DNA from 2 places in the Shewanella halifaxensis HAW-EB4 genome. Region 1 is predicted to be linked to the other one. Evidence: riboswitches for the same ligand, from Rfam matches in the RefSeq annotation. Region 1 holds a riboswitch; the other holds the start of a gene.
The links. Region 1 has a riboswitch for thiamine pyrophosphate ahead of SHAL_RS12815 (TonB-dependent receptor). Riboswitches for the same ligand answer to the same signal wherever they lie in the genome.
Positions count from the first base shown of each region.

Region 2: linked by a shared signal. The riboswitch ahead of thiC (phosphomethylpyrimidine synthase ThiC) and the one ahead of SHAL_RS12815 (TonB-dependent receptor) in region 1 are both predicted to bind thiamine pyrophosphate.

Region 1 is NC_010334.1:2,965,526-2,970,168, forward strand. It holds gene SHAL_RS12810 (YkoF family thiamine/hydroxymethylpyrimidine-binding protein) at 97-357, opposite strand; gene SHAL_RS12815 (TonB-dependent receptor) at 479-2,617, opposite strand; TPP riboswitch at 2,670-2,800, opposite strand; gene SHAL_RS12820 (YcfL family putative periplasmic lipoprotein) at 2,927-3,316, opposite strand; gene SHAL_RS12825 (PaaI family thioesterase) at 3,385-3,870, opposite strand; gene SHAL_RS12830 (PaaI family thioesterase) at 3,863-4,366, opposite strand; gene hinT (purine nucleoside phosphoramidase) at 4,363-4,643, opposite strand, start outside.
Region 2 is NC_010334.1:2,281,133-2,285,775, forward strand. It holds gene trhA (PAQR family membrane homeostasis protein TrhA) at 1-49, opposite strand, end outside; gene SHAL_RS22385 (hypothetical protein) at 425-1,411, shown strand; TPP riboswitch at 1,576-1,674, shown strand; gene thiC (phosphomethylpyrimidine synthase ThiC) at 1,820-3,808, shown strand; gene thiE (thiamine phosphate synthase) at 3,811-4,643, shown strand, end outside.

The sequences.
Region 1 (4,643 bases):
ACAAGAAACCTTGCCCTAAATCATCGTCATATATTGTTAAGGTCATAAGTGGTTGCAGGGCAATTCTTATCCTACAACCACCACATCTAAATAAATTTATTCGCTGTGACTTAGATTTAGCTCACCACCAATAAATTTGCATACGAACACTGCTTTACCAAACTTTTCATGAGCCGCTTGCATCTCAATTGCAAGCATGGACATCACATCGGCATATTCACCGACCACCTGAGTTGCCATCGCATTGGTAACGCGCTGGATGTTGTCATAGGAATCCACACGGGCAATAAACCACTTAATCGGGTCTAAGTAGTTATCTTGTAGTGGGTAGCAACTAATTTCTGCAGTTAATTTCATGATATTGACCTCAGCCACCAAAGGGTGGCTCAATTTGATTATTTAATTAAAAGAGTGATCAACAAAACCGGTTAACCAACTCTGACTCATGCTTACATCACACGTTTAACTATAACTTTAATTACAAGAACTTAAGATTAAACGTCATCCCCAGTTGGCGAGGATCACCGTAACGTATATATTGCTTATCAGCCCAGTCTAAATCAGGCTCATTGCCAAAGTAGAAACCACGAACGCCGTATTTTTCATCAAATAGATTACGGCCCCATAGATAAACTGACCAGATGTCTGCTTCATAACCCACTTTGGCATTAAAAACTTGGTATGCATCTGATTTGGATTCGTTACTGTCAGAGTAGTAAAAATCACTCTTGCCGCTAGCATTGACATTGGCAAACCAACCATTATCACTGCGATATGTCGCACCGATGCTAAAGGTATAGTTAGGAGAGTGCGCCAGTTCTCTACCAGAAAGGTCGACTACTGCGCCATACTTATCTTCATATTGATAATCGCCATAGGCCGTCTCAAGCCAACCAAGGCTGCCGTACAGGTTCAAGTTGTCTGTCGCGTACCAGTTACCGTCAAGTTCTGCGCCGTAGTTATTCGAGCTACCTGCGTTTTCAGTGAATAAGATAAAGTTACCCTCTTCGCCCGGAACCGTTGACTGCTGCGATGCCGCAACCTGTTGATCTTGTCTATCCATATAGAAGATGGCAAGATTCGTGCTCGCCTGGCCATCAAACCAAGTAGACTTCAAACCCAATTCATAGTTATAAAGAATTTCAGTGTCATACTCTTTCTTGCCAGCCAGCTCGTCTGGCAGCGACATATTAAAGCCACCCGCTTTGTAGCCTCGAGCCACACGAATATAAGATTCATGTTTTTCGCTTAAGGCCTTACTTAATGCAATATGACCGCCCCACATGGTTTCACTTGGCCCAAAGCTGTCTCCTGCAGAGTCACGGTAATCGCTATCTCGGCGCTCAACACGCAAACCTACAGATAGGGCATAACTTGCGCCTAAGTCAGAATCTAACTGACCAAACAGCGCATAGTTCTGTGCCTCATACTCAGCAGATAACTGGTTATAAGTATCGAGGGTGTCGTTATCTTCCTGTAGATCCATGGCATAAACGCCAATCAGCCAGTCTGTGCTATCTGCAAAAATACGCCCTGATTCAGTTGACGATAATCTAAACTCTTGAGTTAGCGTTTTTCGCTCACCTTTTTTATCCCAGTTATATTCGTACTCGCATGGGCTACCACCGCAATCTCGGCTAGCCCAGTAATCAGGGTTTGCCCAGTCACCATCGTAGTTATGGTGAGTGTCTGATTGTGCCAATGAAGTTAAAGAGGTCAGCTCAAAATTATCAGCTCCGGTATAGGTAAACTTAAGTGATGAACCTGTCGTGCGCTGCTTATCGACACCGGGGGCATCGGTTAGGGTATCAAAACCGTTATTATCCAGTGTCCAAGCGTCATAGCCATTATCATAGTCGGCATGTAGCAAGGTTAAATCAATTTCTAAATCGTCCGTTGCGTACCAACGTAACTTTGCACGGCCAGTAAACTCATCGCGACCATTCGTGTCTGTTCTATCGAGGTAAAGGTTATCGCGATAACCGTCTTGTTGATGCTGCTGCAAGGATACGCGGTAAAGCAGATCACCTGAATCGGTAAGAGGGCCCGAGCTAAAGCCACTGAAGGTCTGCAGATTGTCATCACCAAACGAGACCTCGGCGCCATGTTCAAAGTCATCGGTCGGGTCATTACTCTTAAGGTAGATAAGGCCCGCCAAGGCATTGGCGCCATAACGTGTCCCCTGAGGTCCTCTCAGCACTTCGACCTGCTGTAAATCATACATGCTAGAGACCATACCTAAACCAGATAGATCGATATCATCAACCACAAAGCCTACCGAAGAGTTAGGTGCGCCTTGATACTCCTCTTGCTCGCCCACACCGCGAATTTGAAAGTATTTAGGTCTAGAGCTACCGCCAGACCAGTTTAAATTGGCAACCGTATTTAAGATATCTTCAAAGTGCTGTGCACCTTCATCTTCAATTTGCTGCTGGTCGATAACGGTGACACTTGATGGCATCTTTTCTAAATCAGAGCCGCGAAAGTCTGACGTCACAACCAAGACTTCGATATCATCGTCAGTCTTTGATGCATCAGCATTAGCGAAGGTGTTAGAAGATGAGAGTGCTGCAATAACCGCGAGGGATATTGGCGAATAAGATTTTAGATTTAACATAGGACCTCAAAGTAAAATTTTGAGATCCGGCATCAGTAAAGAAGCGATCGGGAAATGACTTTTGGCCCATTCCTACGCCGGTATTAGCCGGATCAGGTTCAAAGGGTTCGTTTTGCAACATCTCAGTCAACGCCAATAAATCCAACTTTCGGTTTATAGACTTTAACACCCCTTGGCGAGCGCGATTATACATGAAATTCACAACTCGATGACAGACTTCTTTATAAACTTGATGGAAACGCATAAAAAAACGCCAGCCTTACTGACGTTTTGTTAACGTTTGTTACTTAAGTAAAAACTGAGGTACGCTTAATTAGAAAATGCCTTACGAACATACAGCTCAAATCGAGTCGCAGTCGCATTTGGAGCCACGGCGCTAACTTGCAGTTGCTGTTTTCCATGTAGTTTTACCGATTTCCAGCTCATACCTTCATCATCAATCGTCATTCCGTTTAGATCAAACCAGGTGAACTTGTATTGCAGCCTTAAGTCGGTTGATACCTGGCTGGCAATCGTACCAGTACCGCGTAAGAATCCACCTTCAGGTCGAGCCATGATATTGGTCACTTGTACCTCTTTACCAAAACTATTGTTATCTACTCGTACTTCCCCATTAGAGCCGACCATCACACCGGCTGTATGTGGAGCACATGCCGTGATAACAAATGCAGTAAATAGTCCCAATAAAACCTTTTTCATACCAATCCCCTTCTCAGCAGCAACGCATCGTCTATTTATACAGCCTATTTTTACAATCTACAGCCAAATTAATCGATCAAAAAGTGTGCTCTAGCGGTCGCGATTAAATGTTTACGGTTTGTTTGCCAACAATTGATACTCACATTGCCGACTCGACGGCCTTGGCGAGTGATTTTACACTCGGCGAAACTGTCTTTATGGTAACCCGCCCTTAAGTAATCAATTGAAAAATCCACGACCTTTGGCACTTTTGTGGTTTGCATAAACACCATCAATTGCACAATAGCCGACATCTCCATAAAACCTGCGATCACTCCACCATGCAACGCTGGCAAAATGGGATTACCTATGTTGTCATCTTTTGCTGGCAACTTGAAAACCAGCTCATCACCAAACCGCTCAACCCCCATACCGATAAACTTAGCATAAGGCACATGTTCTAGCAGATGACCAAAGTCATTCAGCTCTTTTGCCTTTCTAACAATGCTCTTAACGTCTAATTTGGCACTGTCGTCTAATGCGGGGTCAACAGATAAGTGCAATTCATCATGCATACTCGTCGCCTCCTATTAACGCCTGTCTAAACTCTTCACCCACCATCTCAGGGCTTATACGCATAAATGACCCCACCGCGTGAGCAATCGGATCATCTATAGAGTCTTGGTAGGCAATAGCGCGCGTAAAGGCAACACTTGAAGACAGTTTATAACACTCGGCAAAACCAAAAACGGGTTTGTGCGGCTCTGCGGGTTTCATATAGTCGACACGCAAATCGAGCGTAGGAGAGATCTCAAGTAAGCGAAACTTATCAAATATGGAGCACACCACCGCACAGCCACTCGCCGTATCCATCAATGTGGTGATGACACCACCATGGATCACGCCAGTATCAGGGTAACCAACAAGCTGAGTGTCGTAAGGTAGTTCAATTAGCACATGCTTTCCGCTACCTTCTAGCACCTTTAATTTAAGCTTACGGCATTGTGTCAACTGCTCAACAAATCGGCTCGCCATACCTGTTAGCGGGTAGCTATCACTGCTTACACTCATGCACTAGGGCTCAACATCGGGCCTAGTGGGTGACCGCCCAATAAATGCATGTGAACATGGAAAACCTCTTGGCCACCATGATGGTTACAGTTCATGATTAAGCGATAGCCATCTTCTGCAATACCGGCTTCTTGAGCGAGTTTAGCGGCCACCGACATCATACGACCCAAGGCTTTTTCGTCGGATGCTTTAATGTCGTTTGTTGTAGGGATCAAATGATTGGGAATAATTAACACATGCGTCGGCGCTTTAGGCGTAATATCTCTAAATGCCGTCA
Region 2 (4,643 bases), 680 kb from region 1:
GCTTAGAGCCTTGATTGTCTGAAGCTGTCGCTTGTTCTACTGGCATCATATAAAAGACTTTTGGTTTGACCACAATTAGCGTCAGTGTAACATTTTTGATTTGAAAAGCTATAAGTTAAGCGCACACGTGTACGCTTAACTTATTTCTTAGATTTAACTCTCAAGACTTAATGCTTAATGCTTAATGCTCCAGCTTCAATATCGGTCTTAGCCCTGAACCTGAGATAAACAAATACCTCAGCTGCATATATTTAATCAAGCAGACTTAATTGAAAAGGATTTACCTGTAAGTTAATAAATTAAAAGACTGAAGGATTAAATTACAACCATGAAATAGTGTTGAACCAATAAAATCTTTTTTGCTCTAAGCTGTTGTCACTATGGAAATAATGTTCAATCAAGCTAAACAGTTAGGATGAAGCAATTGAGATTAGTAGGAAAATCGATGGCGATGCTTGAGCAGAATGTCGAAGTGGACATAAGCTTTACGGCTGACAAAAAAGAGGGGCCGGATCTGAGCCTCACTTTTGCCTCACTCGATTGTCACTCAAAGCTTGAAGTAAATTTATTAAGCGAAAGTTGCTTATTAAGTGAAATGAGCCAAGTAGCTGACTATAATAATGGCCATAGACACAAGACTGGATTTAATACCTTACTTGTCATCACCAGCGTATTCTTGTTGCACCTTATCGCTATCATTGTGATTAATCATTTATGGACTCGCGCAATACCGATAGCTAAAAAGGTAGTGGCCCCTAAAATTCAATCCTATCTGTACCAAATACCTAAAAATGCCTCTGAGCAAGTAATGCAAGTTGGTGGTCATGTTGATAATCACGTTGATAGTCAAGCGAAAGTAGAGCAAACGGTAAATCAGCAAGAAAATAAAGAGACTGCGGCCATTGTGCAGCCAGAGACAAAATGGGTACCTGTAAACGCTAATCAGGCAAATGAGCAAGTTAAGTCGGCCGTAATGGCACCGCTAGTCTCCAGTCCAACTCAGAGCTTAAACCAAAGAATAGGTCAAAAAACAAGCAGGCCAAGTCAATTTACTCAGTCTTATTTAGCAAAACAAAGGGCCAATAAACTCGATGATCTCGTTATAGACAGCGCTAATCAATACACGAGAAAACGCTCCTTAAGTGAGATGGATGCAGACATGCAAGAGTTGGTTTTTCTAGAGGTCGATAAGTACAGCAAGGTGAGCATCACCGATCACAGATTAGATCCAAACCGCATCGTTAGGCTGGGGGATACTTGCTACCGTATTGTCAAAGTACCAACACAAATTAACCCCTACGCAGAAAACCTAGGTTACCCCTTTAATTGTGGTGGCGATAAGATTAAAAAAGCCATTAACGATGCAATATCCGCTCGACTAGAAAAGCGCATGGTGAGCAAAAACCGCTAATTTTTTAGTTGATAAAAATTCATCTGTTTTTATGTTTTAATATGGATTTTAATTTAAATCTAAATATTACATGTGTTTACGGAGCTAATTATTTGTTTGCTCATCCCAGACGAATATCTACTTTAGCACTTGTATCTAACAAGTGGATAAGACTATACTGCCAGCTCATCTTGTCGGAGTGCCATATGGCTGAGACCGTTAATTCGGGATCCGTTGAACCTGATCAGGCTAGAACCTGCGAAGGAAACAAGCGAAATAACTGCAGAAAGTGGTGTTTAATTACATGCTCAAACAGTGTTTCGAAGGTTACGTGTAACTAGCGTTTTATTTTTGGCTATACGTTCAACTTTTCACATTCTCATTTCTCCTGACAAGCAACTTCATTTCTTTCTAAAAGTGAGTTTGCTAATGTCAAATCGTCGCGAAACCCGAGCTCAAGCTCAACAGTTTATTGATAACTTAAAGCCACTGCAGCACCCCAATTCTGAGAAAATTTACCTACAAGGCAGTCGAGCCGATCTAAAAGTGGGTATGCGTCAAATACACCAAGCAGATACCTTGATTGGTGGCAATGAAACTAATCCTGTTTTTGAAGCGAATCCACCGCTAAAGGTTTATGACTGCGCCGGTGCTTATTCCGATCCCGATGCTAATATCGATGTGCGCAAAGGGCTTGAAAAATTCCGTGAACACTGGATAGAAGAGCGCGGCGATACCGAGCAACTTGCCGGTGTGAGCTCGGGCTTTACCCAACAGCGATTAGCCGATGATGGCCTAGATCATTTACGCTTCGAGTCTTTATTGCCGCCACGCCGCGCAAAAACGGCTAAACGCGTGACCCAGTTACACTACGCAAGGCAGGGTATTATCACTCCAGAGATGGAGTATATTGCCATTCGTGAAAACATGGCGCTGGCAGAAGTTAATGACCCCATTTTAACTCAAAAAGATAAAGGCGAAAGTTTTGGCGCAGTGATTGGCGAGCCGATAACGCCTGAATTTGTCAGGCAAGAAGTTGCCCGTGGCCGCGCCATTATCCCATTAAATATTAACCATCCTGAAGCTGAACCGATGATTATAGGGCGTAACTTTTTGGTTAAAGTGAATGCCAATATTGGTAATTCCGCCGTGACATCGTCAATCGAAGAGGAAGTCGAAAAGCTGGTATGGTCGACTCGTTGGGGCGCCGATACCGTAATGGATCTGTCTACCGGACGTTATATTCATGAAACCCGCGAGTGGATTATTCGTAACTCGCCAGTGCCAATCGGTACGGTGCCTATTTACCAAGCGCTTGAGAAAGTTAATGGCATTGCTGAAGATCTTAACTGGGAAACCTTTCGCGATACCTTGATAGAGCAAGCCGAGCAGGGCGTTGATTACTTCACCATTCATGCCGGTGTGCTACTACGTTATGTGCCAATGACGGCAAAACGCTTAACTGGCATCGTTTCTCGTGGCGGTTCAATCATGGCCAAATGGTGCTTGTCGCACCATAAAGAAAACTTCCTCTATGAACATTTTAGAGATATTTGCGAGATCTGCGCCGCATACGATGTTTCATTATCGCTGGGTGACGGCATGCGTCCTGGTTCAATTGCCGATGCGAACGACGAAGCGCAATTTTCGGAGTTAACCACCTTAGGCGAGCTGGTTAAAATCGCTTGGCAATATGATGTTCAGACCATTATCGAAGGTCCCGGTCATATTCCAATGAATCTCATCAAAGAGAATATGGATAAGCAGCTTGAGCTGTGTGATGAAGCGCCGTTTTACACCTTAGGCCCGCAAACGACCGATATTGCACCGGGTTACGATCATTTCACTTCAGGCATTGGCGCGGCAATGATCGCTTGGTATGGCTGCGCCATGCTGTGTTACGTCACGCCAAAAGAGCATCTTGGTCTGCCGAACAAAGAAGATGTAAAGCAAGGACTCATTACCTACAAGATTGCTGCTCATGCAGGTGATGTGGCGAAGGGCCATCCTAGCGCGCAAATCCGTGATAACGCACTGTCTAAGGCGCGTTTTGAGTTCCGTTGGGAAGATCAGTATAACTTGGGTTTAGACCCTGATACGGCGCGGGCCTATCATGATGAATCTTTACCTCAAGAGTCTGCCAAAGTGGCACATTTTTGCTCCATGTGTGGTCCTAAATTCTGTTCAATGAAGATCACCCAAGAGGTACGAGATTATGCCGCGGCGAAAGAGCGTGACGAGCTAGCAAACAACATCGATATCAAATCCGATGCCGAGTATCAATCATGCGCAGATAGCGAAACGACGTCAGAGCGAGAGCTGGGCATGGCGCAGATGTCAGCCGAGTTTAAGGCTAAGGGCGCAGAGCTCTATCATGAAGCCGCCGATAAACAGCGTGATGCGGTATTAGAGGACTAGTCATGACAAGTGCTCGTCAAGTTTTGCCTGCTGTTCGTCCGATTGTGTGGACGATTGCGGGCTCTGATAGCGGAGGCGGCGCGGGTATTCAAGCAGATCTGGCAACCATGTCAGATCTGGACACCCACGCGTGTAGCGTTATCAGCGCAGTGACCGCGCAAAGCTCGGTTACAGTGTCGTTAGTCGAGGCGGTATCGGCGCAAATGCTGAGCTCTCAGCTCAATACTTTGGTAACAGACCTACCGCCAGATGCGATTAAAATCGGTTTACTCGCTGATCAGAGGCAAATCGCTTTATTAGCATTATGGTTACGTGATCAACAAGATATTTGGCTTAAAGCTGGTGTTAAGGTGCCGGTGATCTTAGATCCCGTGATGGTTGCAACCTGTGGTGATGCTTTAGCAAATGGGGGAGCGTTAGATTTTACCCCTTTCAAAGGGTTGCTGACTCTTATCACACCCAATGTTAGTGAGCTTGAAGTGCTTGCGGGCCATTGCTTAGACGATGTCGGCGCTTGTATTACCGCTGCCAAAAAACTCGCCGATGTTCTTGCAACGTCAGTACTGGCAAAAGGCGGCGATCGGGGCCCAAGTTGGTGCCAGCATCAGGCCAATGATTTACTGGTTTGTCGCGATGTGAATGGTATATCGGCTAAGCATCAGTGGCAAAGTTTTTGGCTATCGAGCATAAGAGAAGCCAGTGGTAATAATCATGGCACTGGCTGCACATTATCATCGGCCATTGCGGCTGTGATGGCTCATGGCTTTGTGCTTAATGATGCCGTCGTTGTGGCTAAAGCCTATGTGAGTGCGGGTCTTCGCGGGAGTTATCAACC